One region of the Viridibacillus sp. NPDC093762 genome, then DNA from elsewhere that is predicted to be linked to it. Evidence: riboswitches for the same ligand, from Rfam matches in the RefSeq annotation. Region 1 holds a riboswitch; each other region holds the start of a gene.
The links. A riboswitch is a leader RNA that binds a small molecule or an ion and turns the genes downstream of it on or off. The one in region 1 is predicted to bind S-adenosylmethionine.
Positions count from the first base shown of each region.

Region 1 (5,503 bases):
ATAAATGAACAGATTACAAGAAAAATCTTTCCTGGAAGGACAATTGTTTTTCTCAGAAGGTCATATAAGATGAGAATAACAACACTTTAGCTGTATTTTGAAATTTAAGATTAAATGTCACTAGTTTTAAAATAACGATTTAAAAAGAAAAAAGGACGACATAATGCCCCTCGTCATCCTTTGTCTTAGCCTTTTCTTCATTAATAAATACTTACTTTGTTACAACAGCTTCTGTTACTTTTGCAAAAGCATTATCTAGTGCTTCAATAATATCCTCAATTGCTTCTAAACCAATTGATAAACGGACAAGTTCTTCAGATACACCCGCTAGAACTAATTCTTCTGCACTTAATTGTTGGTGTGTTGTAGATGCTGGATGGATAATTAACGACCGTGCATCACCAACATTTGCTACATGCGAGAATAACTCAATGTTATCAATTAACTGGCGACCAGCTTCACGACCACCTTTAATACCGAATGTTAATACTGAGCCAAAGCCATTTTTTAAATACTTTTTCGCATTTTCATGAGTGGCACTGTCTTCAAATCCATTGAAGCTAACCCACTCAACATTTTCATGACCACGCAAGTATTCAGCTACTTTTTGAGCATTCTCATTATGTCGTGGTACACGTAAATGTAATGTTTCAAGTCCTTGAATTAACTGGAATGCATTGTCAGGACTTAATGTTGGACCAAAATCACGTAGCAATTGTACGCGTAATCGAGTTGCGAATGCAGCACTTGCAGTATCAACACCGTAGCGAATACCATGGTAAGATGCATCTGGCTCTGTATAGTCAGGGAATTTCCCTTGTGTCCAATCAAATTTACCAGCATCGACAGCAACACCACCGATTACTGTACCATGGCCACCAATCCATTTTGTTGCAGAGTGCACTACAATATCAGCACCGAACGCTATTGGATTTGAACCATATGGTGATGGAAATGTATTATCAACAATTAATGGAATCTCATTTTCATGTGCGATATTTGCCAAAGCTTCAATATCCACTACAGTTAAACTCGGATTACCGATTGTTTCCACATAAATTGCTTTTGTATTTTCTTGAATCGCTGTACGGAAATTTTCTGGGTCTCTTTCATCTACAAATGAAGCTGTAATGCCATAGCGTGGTAAAGTATTGGCTAACAAATTATATGTACCGCCATATAAACTACCTGAAGCAACAATATGATCGCCTGCACGCGCAATATTTAAAATTGAAAACGAAATAGCAGCCATTCCTGAAGATAGTGCTACTGCCGCTGTTCCACCTTCTAATAGAGCAACGCGTTTTTCAAATACATCGACAGTTGGGTTCATAATACGAGAATAAATATTACCGGGTTCTTCAAGTGCAAATAGTTTTTGAGCATGCTCCGTACTATTAAAAGCATAAGCAGTTGTACGATAAATTGGTACAGCACGAGCACCTGTTGTTGGATCTGCCACTTGGCCACCGTGTAATAATAAAGTTTCTGGACGTAAATTTGTCATCATTCATTCCTCCTAAATGTTTTTTTGAGATGGCAAATCGGAGGTGTGAGGAGGATTTTTTGGAAAAATAAAAACCCTCTTCGCTAAGAAGAGGGTTGCATAAGCAATTTTTCCTCCCCTTATCTGTCAGATCCGATTAAAAATCTGTAGGAATTAGCACCATTGTGAGTTCGTCACTCACCGGTTGCTGGGCATCGCAGGGCCTATCCCTCCGCCGCTCTTGATAAGAGTATTTGATTCAGTTCCATCTTGTTGACAAGTATAGAAGATATCTCGAACTAATGTCAATACTTTTATTTGTTTTTTCTGAACATTAAATTTAATAGCTATGATTTTATGAAAGATGAATTTAATTTAAGTAGACTTTAAAATATGTTAGCCTAAAGATAGAAAATAAATATATATTATTTAACAAAGGGGATTCAGATAATGACAAGAGAATTACTACGTAGTCACGCTTCTGTACGTAAATATACAGGCGAACTTATTTCTAAAGAAGTAGTTTTAGATTTAATTGAAACAGCACAAATGGCAGCGAGCTCGCATTTCGTACAAGCTTATAGCGTTATTTGGGTTACAGATGAAGATAAGAAGAAAAAACTTGGAGAACTTTCTAATAATGAATTCCAATTCGGAACAGCGGGTGCTTCATTTTTATTTTGTGTAGATTTTAAACGACTGCAGGTTGCGGGACAAAAGAATGGTGTAGAAATTATTGCTGATACTGCAGAGAACGTACTTGTGGGTGTAGCAGATGTTGCACTTTTCGCTCAAAACTTCGTTATTGCTGCTGAAGACCAAGGTTACGGTATTTGTTATATTGGTGGAGCGCGTAATAATCCAAAAGAAATTAGTGAATTATTTGGTCTTCCTGAATACGTATTCCCATTGTTTGCTATGACGATTGGTGTACCTACGAAACGTAATGAAACAAAACCTCGTTTACCAGTTCAAGCTGTACTACATGAAAACAATTATGATGTAGAACAATATGACACATTGTTAGATGAGTATGATGCAACAATGGAAGGTTACTATGCAAGTCGTGGGTCGAATCGTAAAATGGCCAATTGGACAAAACAAATGGCGGATTTCTTAATAGAACAGCGTCGACCACATATCAATGAATTTTTAGCACAAAAAGGCTTCACTTGGAAGTAAGGGACATAGCTCCGAAATTAGGGATACCTAGTTTTAGAGCTTTTCTTTTTGAGTTCAACCTATTATAAGTTGTTTTACTACACCTCAATTCTTTCACCTATTTATAATCCCATTAAAAAACCTGCCACTATTTAGTGGCAGGCAGGCATTTTATTCTTTTACTAAACCTTCAATTACTAGCTCTTTTACAGGTAGGAAGACTTCGCCTGAATTGATATATTTCACTTCGACTGTGTCACCTTCTTGTAGATAAATTGCTAGTGGTACAACTTCTGAGCTGACGCTATAGTTATCTTTGTTATCTAACATAAACGACACTGTTGTAAAGTCGCCATTTTTTTCTTTATAAACGCGGACAATTTTTCCTTTAATAGTAGCTTGCTCTTGCTTAGAGCTACCGTTTACTGAACTGCCTCCACGACTTAGGATAGCTTTATATTGTCTTAATGCCTCATTTGGAGTAGCTCCTGAAACTGAAAGCTCAGGATTAGCAGCTGAGACGATGAAATAATTTTGTAAGAAACCGTTTGAATCGAGCACTGGTGTTAACCAGCTTGCTTCACCATAGAAGTTGTAGATGATTGGCATTTGACCATGCCACTTTTTCTCGATAAATTTCTTTTCGATTATTTGTAATGCTCCTTGAGAATCCATGTACGCTTCCTCTTGGTTCCCCGTGTAATACGTTGCCTCTCCAGTTCGGCCATTTGTTAATGAATAACCGAGCATTGAATCGACACCTTCTTTAGGACTTGTAAAATCTGTGAAGTAGTACATATCACCATTTTCATCAAAGATTGGGCTAACATTAGCTTCCGTTCCTTCATCCGAAGGTAATTTCACATCTTTTTTCCCAAATTTACTATTCCAGAAACCGTGAACATAGTTACCAAAATAGCTATTTTGAAGGCTTACTGCTTCCGGTGAAACTGCACCGTCGATAAATGTTGGTACATCTTTTAAAGCAAATGTCTGAGATTTACCTGTTTTTGCATCGACCATAACAATACCTTCTGCATCAAAGCCGTTACGCGCTGTGATGAATTTCCCATATGAACGAATATAATATGGTTTACCATTATCATCAACTTCAAGTTGAGGCTCACCGTAGAAAATTTTCGTTGGATTTTCTAAACGAATATGACGCTCAACATTATTGTTTAAAAATGAAGAAGTTGTATATTTCATTTCTGATTTGATGAACTTTGGATTATCTGAAGAATCAGTAGCACTCATTTTAAAATAACCTGGTGTTACTTTCCCCTTCGTCCATTTAAAGAAGCCTGAGAATTCAACAGGCGCAATATACACAAATTCGCCGTTAACCTTCTGAATTTGCAAACTACCTAATTCATAGTAGCTTGTATTTGGTACTTGGCTAAAAGCCTTTTTCATTTTATTACGAGCAAATTTTGGCGGTACGCTTGCAGGTGTTTTTGTTTCATCAAATGCCTTCAGTTCCACTTTTTGTGTCATTTCAGCTGATGTGTATTTTTCATTTGCATTAAATAATGGCGCTGCCAAAATATATACACCAAAACCTAAGCTTCCTAAAAACAGAATACCTTTCAAATTACGTTCTATACCACTTGCAGACCAAGCTCCAAGCGCTGTTAAAACAATTATCACTGGCCATAAAAGTGTCCAATTTTGATCAATTATTAGAACATAGTAAATTGTTGCTGTCGCTATAAATGCAACTATGAATACGAAAATAAAGAATTGGATTTTGAATTTAGCTTTCAAATCTCCATCTTTTGTTTTACTTGTTATCGGTACGATTAATAGTCCAGCTACTGCTGCAACTATCGCCGACATTATTAATGTAGCAATCATTTTGATCATCCTTTCACATATCTATTTTACGATACAATCTTCAGAAAGTTTCAGTTATATTTAATAAAAGAAAGGTTTTATTTATTTTAAGCAAGAATACTATTTAATGAAAGGAGGTGAGAATATGAAACAAAAGATTCTCATTAGCTTAATCATAATTTTAGGCATCATTTATATTTTCTTTATACCTGCTGAACCTACTATTGTGAAACTAAGCTTTAAAATTATTCCAATGCTTCTCATTATTTGGTTAGCTTCTCTTCAAAAAGCATCTCCCAATACAAGTTATAAAACTTGGTTACTACTCGGTTTATTCTTTTGCATGATTGGCGACGCAACACTCCAATGGTTTTTATTAGGTTTAACTAGTTTTTTAATTGGCCATATTTGCTACATCGTTGCATTTATACAACTTAAAGAAAAAGTGATTGCTAAACCTGCAGCTACCCTTTTATTACTTTATGGAGGGTTTATGGTTATTTGGATTGCTGGGACTGTTTTTAAATCTGGAGACATCATATTAGGTGTTGCTGTTATCGCATATATCACTGTTATTTTAACAATGGGATGGACAGCTATTCAGACAAACTCGAAGCTTGCTACAATTGGAGCACTATCATTTATTTTCTCAGATTCAATTTTATCGATTAATATGTTCATTACTGATGTACCTTTTTCTCATGCACTTATTATGGTGAGCTATTACGGTGCTCAGCTATTATTTGCTATTAGTATTTCTTATTATTCCGTCATCCGAAAGAAAGTGTTAGAATAATGACAATGCTTTTACAATAAGGGGGATATTCCAAAATGAAAGAAACCGTGATTGAAAGACTAGTACGTTATGCACAAATTGACACACAATCTGATGCTGAAAGCGAAACAACTCCATCAACTGAAAAACAATGGGATCTACTTCATGTACTTGAGAAAGAATTGGCCGAAATCGGTATGACTGAAATATCTCTTGATGAAAATGGATATCTATTTGCTACACTA
Region 1 is NZ_JBNNUK010000004.1:89,276-94,778, forward strand. Features, by position in the region: gene ACQKM9_RS07395 (O-acetylhomoserine aminocarboxypropyltransferase/cysteine synthase family protein) at 212-1,507, opposite strand; SAM riboswitch class I at 1,624-1,737, opposite strand; gene ACQKM9_RS07400 (NADPH-dependent oxidoreductase) at 1,937-2,668, shown strand; gene ACQKM9_RS07405 (hypothetical protein) at 2,819-4,504, opposite strand; gene ACQKM9_RS07410 (lysoplasmalogenase) at 4,629-5,279, shown strand; gene pepT (peptidase T) at 5,315-5,503, shown strand, end outside.

Region 2 (5,503 bases), on a different contig from region 1:
GGTTTCATATGTTTTCTGTAGAGATTGATGAGAAATTGCAACTGAAGTTATTACAAGAGCATGATGCACAAGAGTTATTTACAGTTATGATGGGATCAAAAGAGAGTTTAAGAGAGTGGTTGCCCTTTATAGATTCAAATGAAGATGTAGGAGATACATTACAATTTATTCGGTCATCTATGAAGCAATTTAGTTCTAATGATGGCTTCCAAACTGCCATCGTATTTGAGGGTAACATAGTTGGAGTTATTGGTTTTCACCATATTAATTGGCAAAACAAGTCTACAAGTATCGGGTATTGGTTATCAAAGGACTATGAAGGCTTAGGTATTATGAGCAAATCAGTAAATAAGTTAATGGATCATGCCTTTCGGGATTTGAAGCTAAATCGTATAGAAGTGCGTGCTGCTATTGAAAATATGAGAAGTAGAGCGATTCCTGAGAGATTAGGAATGACTTTAGAAGGTTTTAGTCGTCAATCAGAGTGGTTATACGATCATTTTGTAGATCATGCCGTTTATAGCATTCTTCAAGAAGATTGGAAAATTAAGTAGTTGAGACCATCTTGAATGGTCTTTTTTTTATTAGTTTACATAATATTATTATGTAAACTAAACTCAACATGCCTGTAAAAATTAGGTGAATTACTAATAGTTACTATTACCTAGTGAATTTAATTTTATATAATTTAAGCTTAAATGAGATAGTGATTTTAAAAATATTTTAAAAACCACATGAATAATAGTAACTCAGTAAATTTCTTTTTCATTTATCTATTCTAAACAATCAAACTAGCTGAATTTTTCAGCTTATTGCATTTTACGAATGCTGTTTTTGAATTATTTTACAGCTAAAAACCTATATATTGTAGAAAAAACATGTCACAACTACTATAAATACTATATGAAAGGTGTAAAAATTTGATAATAGATACCATTCACTTTTGCTTTTATTAATTCATATTTTTTTCGATTTAGGTCTTTTTACCTTTTGTTTTTATTTGAATAATAGCCTTATATTGGTTGTGATAAAATAGGTACATGAGAGAAATTGCACGAATAATGCCGAAATTGATTAGGGGTGAGGTTATATGGATCAAGGTTATAGTCAAGCGACGGATCTTAGCCAACTTAATGATGCGTATTCAGTCCAACAATTAATAGATATTCAGCATGCATTAGACCAATCTATTATTGTTGCTATAACAGATAATAGAGGTATCATTACATTTGTAAATAATCATTTTTGTACCATTTCAAAATACAGTAAAGATGAGTTAATTGGGCAAGATCACCGTTTGTTGAACTCTGGTCATCATCCTAAAGCTTTTGTTAAAGAATTATGGCGTACAATTGGTAGCGGGAAAATATGGCGTGGTGATATTTGTAATCGTGCAAAAGATGGTAGTTTATATTGGGTGCAAACAACGATCATACCTTTTTTGAATGATAAAGGAAAACCTTACCAATATGTGTCAATTCGGACAGATGTAACAGAACAAAAAAATATCAAAAAACTAAAAATCTTTGCTTATCATGACGAATTGACGGGTTTATATAACCGTCGTATGTTGAATATATGTTTAGCAGACCTGTTCAAAAACGCACAAAAAGAAGGCTTTTCATTGTCACTCTTAATGATGGATATTGACCGTTTTAAAAGCATTAATGATGGATTAGGTAATTTAACAGGTGATTTATTTCTAATCGAAGTAGCGACTCGCTTGAAAAGATTAGGAATAGATGAAAAGTCACTATTTCGCTATAGTGGTGATAAATTTGCCATCATCATGAAGAATAATGAACATGCCATTTGGAAGGCACATCAAATAATGGCCAATTTTGAAGATAGTTTTTTGATTGAACAGTTTGAATTCTATTCTTCTATTAGTATCGGCATAAGCTCAAGTCTAGCTGATGCAAATACACCAGAGGACTTAATAAAATGTGCAAATGTCGCCTTGCTTGAAGCAAAAAAGAATAGAGCTAGCAATTACATACAATATGAAAATACGATGAATAGTACTCATAATCAATTCCTGCTGCTAGAAACAAAACTTCGTCATGCTATAAAGCAAGATGAAATTGAACTGTATTATCAACCGAAAATCGATTTAAAAACCAATCAATTAATCGGAATGGAAGGTTTAATTCGTTGGTATGATAAGGATTACGGCTTTATCTCTCCAGCTAAGTTTATCCCTTTTGCAGAAGAGTGCGGATTGATTAGTTCTATTGGTGAATGGACATTGAAAAGGGCTTGTAAACAAATGAAGAAGTGGCTTGATGAATATGGGTTGGATATTCGTATTTCAGTTAATATTTCGCCTATTCATTTGAAAGAAAGGAATTTTGTGAACAATTTACGTGCAGTATTACAGGATACAGGTTTACCCGCTAAAAATTTAGAGTTAGAAATTACCGAAATGAGCTTAATGCATCAAACAGAGGAATTGATTGCAACGTTTAATCAACTAAAAGCTCTGGGAGTAATCATCGCGATTGATGACTTTGGAACAGGTTATTCCTCACTCAGCTACTTAAAGCAGTTTCCAATTGATGTATTGAAGATTGATCAATCGTTCATCCATGGTTTAAAAACAGGGCTCAGTAATGTCGCAATGGTGACCGCTATTATCAAATTAGCGCATGCATTGAGTATGCAAGTGGTTGCCGAAGGGGTAGAGACGGAAGATGAATTGTATATCGTCCGTGAAAACCTATGTGACTTTGCACAAGGATATTACTTTAGTAAGCCATTACCGACAGATGAATTTTCCGCAAAATTACATGAATTGTATTTATCTAGAATCTAGGGAAATGCCTTATATACTGAGAAAGCTATACAAAAAGGTCGCCCTATACACTGAGGTGACCTTTTTGTATGATTTTTATTCAAAATGGATTTTTAAGGTGTGAAAATAGTTCGCTCATTAAGTAATACAGACTACAACAATAAAGAATTTGTGATTGAAGATATTGATGGTAGGTGGATAGCATTTGGTATCAAAAAAGCTTAGAATCGCCTCTTACGCAATTTTTGTAGAATGAAAAGCTATCATAATAAATTATTAAAATCATACATTATAAAGAATTTTCTAAATTTTTTATTGACAATAGATTTCTAAAGTTGTAAATTAAGAATCAACAAAATAACTTTTTTCTTATCCAGAGAGGTGGAGGGACTGGCCCTGTGAAATCTCAGCAACGGACGATGTACCGTGCTAATTCCAGAAGCGTATGCTTGAAGATAAGAAGAGTGCATGGACGTATCGTCAACCTCTTCTTATCAAGAAGAGGTTTTTTTGTTCAAAAAATGATGAGGTGATGGATATGTCAACAGAATTAATCAATGCACTACAAACGTTAAAAGAAAAGAAATGGATCGATTTAACACATACCTTTGGAGTAGAAACACCACGTTTCAACGCATTTAAAGGGTTGGAAAAAACAACTCTATTTTCACATGATGATGGCTTTTTTGCTCAGAATTTTTCGTTTGCTGGACAATATGGAACACATTTAGATGCACCTATTCACTTTGTTCGTGATGCTCGTTATTTAGAAGAATTAGAGTTAAAAGAGCTTGCACTGCCGCTCGTTGTAATAGATCATTCAAAAGATGCAACAGAGAATCATGATTTCACGATTTCAGTTGAAGATATTTTGAATTTTGAGGTAGAACACGGTGAAATTGAGGCAGGTACATTTGTTGCACTTCGTACAGATTGGAGTAAACGTTGGCCTGATGTAGAAGCATTTAATAACTTTGATGCTGAGGGAAATCCGCATGCACCAGGATGGTCGGTAGATGCACTAAAATTCTTGTTTGAAGAGCGTCATATTAAAGCAGTAGGACATGAAACATTTGATACGGACTCTAGCATTTTATACCGTCAAAACAATGCATTACTAGGTGAACTATATGTATTGGAACAAGATACATATCAAGTAGAGTTGCTAACAAATTTAGACCAGCTACCCGCAAAAGGGGCTGTCATCTTTAACATCGTACCTAAACCTGAAAAGGCTTCAGGTTTCCCAGTTCGCTCATTTGCCATCCTACCTTAATTACTCATAGCAAATGAATAATAGGAACTGAGAGGTGAACTCTTTGGTTATTAGAATTGATGATTTATCAGGTGACGCAGTTAAGGTGTTTTTGGAGGAGCATCTTCAAGGTATGGCACTAAATTCTCCACCAGAAAGTATACATGCGTTAAATATCGAGGAATTGATAAAAATAGAGATTACTTTCTGGAGTGCATGGGAAGCAGGTACATTAGAAGGTTGCGGAGCACTAATAGAATTGGATGCACACCATGGTGAAATAAAATCCATGCGTACTTCTTCATAATATTTACGGAAAGGCGTATCCTTGATCATATCATTGAAGAGGCAATGTACCGCGGTTATAAGCGTCTAAGTTTAGAAACAGGTTCAATGGTGGCTTTTGTACCTGCTAGCTGAATTAGAAAAATGGTTTTCAATATTGTAAGCCATTTTCTAATTACATTGACGATCCGAATAGCGCTTTTATGAAATTAGAGTTATAAGTATATTAATTATTATTTTATTTACAAAAATATATAAAACGATAAGAGCATGTTTTGAAATGTAGATTATTCAAAACATGCTCTTTCTGTTTGTTCTACTATATTTTAGTTGGACAATACTTCTTACATGTTAAGAAAGCTTTGCAGAACAGCGAATAGCAGTAGCAATGGTTTTAATTTTTTGTTCTTTCGCTATTAATGCTTGTTGAGCTTCTTCTAATGTTACGAGCTCGAATCGGATTTTAGCACCTGTTTGTAACTGTGCAAGACTAGCTAGATCAGCTGTGATGACTTGAACCATTTTCGGATAACCCCCAGTTGTTTGGCGATCGGCCATTAAAATGATCGGTTTACCATTTGGTGGGATTTGAACTGTTCCAAACGTCACAGCCTCTGATAACAATTCGAATTTCTCTGTCAATGATAACGTTGGTCCTTCAAAGCGGTACCCCATTCGATCAGCCTCTGTAGAAAGTGTGTAAGGGTTGTTTGTTAAACAATGCTGACTTTCAGTGGTAAAACAATCCCACTCTGTACCAGGTATCACACGAATTGTTTGCTGTTGATTTAATGAGATTAATTCGTTGTGATTTACAGACCACGAAGCAGGACCTATTAGTTGTATTGCATATTGATGTATTTCTTTATTTTTTTTAGTATAAGGTCCGATATTTACTTCATCCTGTTTTTGTAATGCTCTACCTTCAAATCCGCCCATTCCCGCCTTTAAATAAGTACTTTTACTATTCATTACAGTAGGAACTTGTATACCGCCAGCAAAGCTTACATAAGCACGACAACCTGTATGGGCTTTTTTAAACTTTAATACGTCTCCTTTTTTCACAATAAATGGACGCCAAAGTGGTACGAGTTCATTATTAATCGTTGCTGTTAGATCTCCACCTGTAAGTGCAATAAGGTGGTCATCATTAAATTGTAATACAGTCC
Region 2 is NZ_JBNNUK010000002.1:109,916-115,418, forward strand. Features, by position in the region: gene ACQKM9_RS04365 (GNAT family N-acetyltransferase) at 9-554, shown strand; gene ACQKM9_RS04370 (putative bifunctional diguanylate cyclase/phosphodiesterase) at 1,091-2,815, shown strand; partial or broken gene ACQKM9_RS04375 (VOC family protein) at 2,915-3,019, shown strand; SAM riboswitch class I at 3,161-3,256, shown strand; gene ACQKM9_RS04380 (cyclase family protein) at 3,333-4,070, shown strand; partial or broken gene ACQKM9_RS04385 (GNAT family N-acetyltransferase) at 4,114-4,555, shown strand; gene ACQKM9_RS04390 (biotin-dependent carboxyltransferase family protein) at 4,686-5,503, opposite strand, start outside.
Region 2: linked by a shared signal. The riboswitch ahead of ACQKM9_RS04380 (cyclase family protein) and the one ahead of ACQKM9_RS07395 (O-acetylhomoserine aminocarboxypropyltransferase/cysteine synthase family protein) in region 1 are both predicted to bind S-adenosylmethionine.

Region 3 (5,503 bases), on a different contig from region 1:
AATATGGCCCGAAATTAGATGCTGAGCAAGAATTACTAGTGAACATTGCGAATGTCGCTAACCAATTATTTGCAATGGAATCTACTGTGTTACGTACAGAAAAAGCTATTGCTCGTGATGGGTTAGATAAAGCAAGCCAAAAATTACTATACACTCAAATTTTCTGTCAAGAAGCATTTGAAGAAATCGAAAAAGAAGCAAAAGAAACAATCATTACAGCTGTTGACGGAGACAATGCTCGTATGATGTTATCTGCACTTCGCAAACTTACTCGTAACAATCCTTACAATGTCATTGCGAAGAAACGTGAAGCATCAGTTAAACTGATTGCTGCAGAAAAATTTGTTGTCTAAAATAAGCTAGTTGAGAATCCGAACACAACTATTGTGTTCGGATTTCTTGCTTGTAGACTATACTCCCACTACAATAGAATTAAATAGTTTGGAAAAAGGAGCATGTATATGTCTATTTTATTTATTCAATATCCAAAATGTACAACTTGTCGTAAAGCAAAAGCATGGTTAGACGAAAATGGGGTAAACTATACAGATAAGCACATTGTTGAAGAAACACCTTCTAAAGAGGAATTAAAACAGTATCTAGATGCTAGTGGTTTACCATTGAAGAAATTTTTTAATACTTCAGGTATGAAGTATAGAGAGTTGCAATTGAAAGATCGACTGGCTGATATGTCGGAAGATGCGCAATTAGAATTGCTTGCATCAGATGGTATGTTAATCAAGCGTCCAATCGTTACAGACGGTAAAAAAGTGACATTAGGATTTAAAGAATCAGACTTTGAACAGACATGGAAATAACACAGACATATGCTTGTTTTTACACTGGAAATATGTCAAACTTAAAGTGAAATTAATTACATATTTGGAGGGGTATTCATGAGCACACCAAAAGACTTACGCTATTCTGAAGAACATGAGTGGGTAAAAACTGAAGACGGAAAAGTACGTATCGGTATTACACATTTCGCACAATCAGAACTAGGTGATATCGTTTTCGTTGAACTTCCACAAGTAGGCGACGAATTAGTAGCAGACGAGCCGTTCGGCAGTGTTGAATCGGTAAAAACTGTATCTGAACTTTACGCTCCGATTTCTGGTAAAGTTGTTGAAATTAACGAAGAGCTAGAAGAAAGCCCAGAATTCGTTAACGAATCACCATACGAAAAAGCATGGATGGTTGTAGTAGAACCAGCAGATAACGCTCAAGTTGATGCATTATTAACTGCAGAACAATACGAAGCAATTATCGAAGAATAAGATCTAAAAACGCCGTGCATTTGCTCGGCGTTTTTTTAAACTTGGTAAACGGCAAAAAGTATTTGTTAGGAGGGTATATATGACTTTTAACAAGCTGATTATCGTGGAAGGGCGCCAAGATAAGTTGCGAATTGCGCCAATATTAGCAGAGAACATTCCGATAATATGTACGAATGGAACAGTTAGTGCGAGCCGATTAGAAGAAATCTTGGCACCATATGAGGACTGCGAAATGTATGCATTTTTTGATGCTGACTCATCGGGTGATAAGCTCCGTGCTCTTTTTAAAAGAGAGTTCCCAAATGCTCGTCATCTACACACCTCCTCTACTTATAAACAAGTAGAAGCTACTCCTAGAAGACATTTAGCTAGAATATTATTGGCGGCAAATTTTACAGTTCATAAAAAATATCTAATAGTATAGGAATGAAGAAGATGGAAGAATGGTCACGTGAACAATGGGAAGAAACTATGAAAACCACCTCGCTTTCGGCTTTTTATTTATACACACCATTATGTGGAACGTGTGCAGTTGCATCGAAAATGATGGAAGTAGTAGAGCATGTCGTAAGCCATATTCCTATTGGTAAAGCGAACTTAAATTATATACAAGACGTAGCATTTGATTATGAAATTGAAAGTGTCCCTTGTTTAATTATTTCAGAAAATGGTAAAATCCGCGATAAAATCTACGCATTTCAATCAGTACCTTATTTATTTGAAAAATTACAATTAAATGATTGACGTTAAAGTAATAGCGTGATAAAGTAGCAATCATAACTAATTAAATATTGTCGTTACTCTTATTTAGAGAGGTGGAGGGAAGTGCCCAATGAAGCCCGGCAACCGTCATATTTATATGGCACGGTGCCAAATCACACAAAGTATTTACTTTGGAAGATGAGAGAACGGTTTTACGTATATAGCTTTGCGTTGAACCCTTCTGTTAATCTGCAGAAGGGTTTTTTTAGTTTCTAAGAGATGCCAGTAGAAAGTGCATACTTTTTAGTTTTAAAATAAAGGTGGTATGACAGTGATTCAGTTAGAAAATGTTATGAAAAAATATAAAACCGCTAACGGAGAATTAACCGCTGTCAAAAATGTGAATTTATCTGTTGAAGACGGAGAAATATTCGGCATTATTGGATACAGCGGAGCGGGTAAAAGTACGCTCATTCGGTTATTAAATGGTTTGGAGCAACCGACAACCGGTAAAGTTGTTGTGAATGGTCAGGAAGTATCGTCGATTAAAGGAAGTGCGTTACGTAATGCGCGTCAAAAAATCAGTATGATCTTCCAACATTTCAATTTACTTTGGTCACGCACTGTAGAAGAAAATATAGCATTTCCATTAGAAATTGCAGGTTTATCTAAAGCGGAGAGTCAAAAGAAGGTATTAGAGCTTATTGAATTAGTTGGTTTAAAAGGAAGAGAGAAGGCATATCCTTCTCAATTATCAGGTGGTCAAAAGCAACGTGTAGGTATTGCTAGAGCACTGGCAAATAACCCAGAAGTATTGCTTTGTGATGAAGCTACTTCAGCACTTGATCCTGAAACAACGGATTCGATTTTAGATTTACTAGTCGATATCAATGAAAAATTAGGCTTAACTATTGTACTTATCACACATGAGATGCATGTCATTCGTAAAATTTGTCATCGCGTGGCGGTAATGGAAGCTGGACAAGTTGTTGAGAATGGTGATGTCCTAGATGTATTCCAATCACCACAAGCAGACGTTACAAAACGATTTGTTTCTCAAATTACAGATACGATTGAACGTAAAGAATCAATTGAACAAATTATTGAAAACTACCCATCAGGAACACTTGTAAAATTAATGTTTGTAGGCTCTTCAACTGGCCAGCCAGTTATTTCACATTTAAGTCGTGAACTTAATTTAGACGTGAATATTGTCCATGGTAATATTTCGCAAACGAAAAGTGGACCATATGGAACGCTGATTATACAGCTAGATGGCAATAATGATAATGTACAAAAAGCAGTCACATATATGAATGAACATGGAGTAAAAACGGAGGTGATCGAAAATGCTTAATGATCTCTTCCAGAATGTACAATGGGACAGAATGTGGGAAGCAACTATAGAGACACTGTATATGACAGGCGTTGCTACAATTTTCACATTTGTCATTGGTTTAGCTTTAGGTATTTTGCTGTTTTTGACAAGCCCTCAGCAATTATGGGCAAATAAATTAGTAAGTTGGTTAACAGGTTCGATCGTGAATATTTTCCGTTCGATTCCATTCATTATTTTAGTGATTCTATTAATACCATTTACGAAGCTATTATTAGGCTCAATTCGAGGTCCCAATGCCGCATTACCAGCATTAATCATTGGAGCAGCACCTTTTTATGCACGTATGGTTTTAATTGCGTTAAAAGAAATTGATAAAGGTGTCATTGAAGCGGCACGTTCGATGGGTGCCAAAACTTCTACGATTATCGGTAAAGTGTTAATCCCAGAATCATTACCCGCATTAGTTTCGGGTATTACTGTAACAGCTATTGCACTTGTTGGTTACACAGCTATGGCGGGTGTTATTGGGGCAGGCGGACTGGGGACATTAGCGTTTTTAGACGGTTTCCAAAGAAGTCAAAGCGATGTAACTTTTGTTGCAACAATCCTTATTTTAGTAGTGGTATTTGTTATTCAATTTGTCGGTGACCTTATTACGACGAAGATTGATAAAAGATAATTTAAGCTTATACGGGTAAAACCGATCACATATAACTAAACAGTAAAAAGGAGCGTTAAGAACATGAAGAAACTTGTAGCAGGAATCCTTACAGGAGTGTTAGCCCTAAGCTTAGCAGCTTGTGGTAAATCAGAAGAGGAATTAGTAATCGGTGCAGCTAATACTCCGCATGCTGAAATTTTAGAAAAAGCAGAGCCCTTACTAGAAAAAGAAGGTATCAAGCTTAAAATCGAAAGGTATCAAGATTATGTTTTACCGAACAAAGATCTTGAAAATGGCGATTTAGATGCAAACTACTTCCAACATATCCCTTATTTAGAGCTTCAGAAAAAGCAAAATGGATATGATTTTGTTAATGTTGGTGGAGTGCACATCGAGCCAATCGGTATCTATTCTAAAAAATATAAAAAACTCGAAGATCTTCCAGAAGGCGCAACAATTCTTCTAAGTAACTCAGTTTCAGACCATGGACGTATGTTATCACTACTTGAAGCGAAAGGTCTTATCACATTAAAAGAAGGTGTAGATAAAACTGCAGCCGAAATTAAGGATATCACTAAGAACCCAAAAAACTTAAAATTTGATGCAAACACTGCACCTGAAATGCTTGTACAAATGTATAAAAACGACGAAGGTGATGCAGTATTAATCAACTCTAACTTCGCTATTGACGCAGGTATAAGCCCAGGAAAAGACGCAATTGCATTAGAAGATAAAGAATCAGAGTACATTAATGTGATTGCTGTTCGTAAAGAAGATGAGAATAACGAAAAGATAAAAAAATTAGTTAAAGTACTCCATTCAAAAGAAATGCAAGACTATATATTAAAAGAATGGAACGGGGATATTGTTCCTGTATCTGAATAAGAAAGAATTGAAACACCCAAGCTGAATAAGCTTGGGTGTTTTTATGTATTTATAAGATAAATAACAATATTTAGGGATTATGCTACATGAATATTGTAAACCATGCAATTAGTTGATTAACACAATATTAATTTTAATAATTTGAAAATACTTAATATTCCGGATTATCGTTGTGCTATTCACTTTAATAAGTGGGTGTGATAGAGTGTGCATATACTTTTAGAAAAGACATATGTATTTATCGGGAGGACATTTTATGAAGATCAAGTTTGGTTTATTGCCACGAATTATCGTCGCGATAATTTTGGCAGCGTTACTAGGTACTATTATGCCGGAAGATGGCGTTCGTATATTTGCTACATTCAATGGTATATTCGGAAATTTCTTAAACTTCGTTGTACCGTTATTAATCGTCGCATTTATTGCACCGGGAATTGCACAATTAGGTAAAGGGTCTGGAAAACTGTTAGGATTAGCTACTTTCTTTGCTTACTTTTCTACTTTAATAGCTGGATTCTTTGCATTCTTTGTTGCTTCAAATGTTTTACCTAAGTTAATTTCAACTTCGGGTAGTGAACAATTTGCTAATCCTGAGGAATCATTGGCGCAAACATTCGTAACAATTGAAATGCCTCCACT
Region 3 is NZ_JBNNUK010000013.1:57,957-63,459, reverse strand. Features, by position in the region: gene ACQKM9_RS15580 (acyl-CoA dehydrogenase family protein) at 1-353, shown strand, start outside; gene ACQKM9_RS15575 (arsenate reductase family protein) at 462-818, shown strand; gene gcvH (glycine cleavage system protein GcvH) at 897-1,277, shown strand; gene ACQKM9_RS15565 (hypothetical protein) at 1,357-1,701, shown strand; gene ACQKM9_RS15560 (thioredoxin family protein) at 1,713-2,021, shown strand; SAM riboswitch class I at 2,078-2,184, shown strand; gene ACQKM9_RS15555 (methionine ABC transporter ATP-binding protein) at 2,311-3,336, shown strand; gene ACQKM9_RS15550 (methionine ABC transporter permease) at 3,329-3,997, shown strand; gene ACQKM9_RS15545 (MetQ/NlpA family ABC transporter substrate-binding protein) at 4,061-4,864, shown strand; gene ACQKM9_RS15540 (dicarboxylate/amino acid:cation symporter) at 5,121-5,503, shown strand, end outside.
Region 3: linked by a shared signal. The riboswitch ahead of ACQKM9_RS15555 (methionine ABC transporter ATP-binding protein) and the one ahead of ACQKM9_RS07395 (O-acetylhomoserine aminocarboxypropyltransferase/cysteine synthase family protein) in region 1 are both predicted to bind S-adenosylmethionine.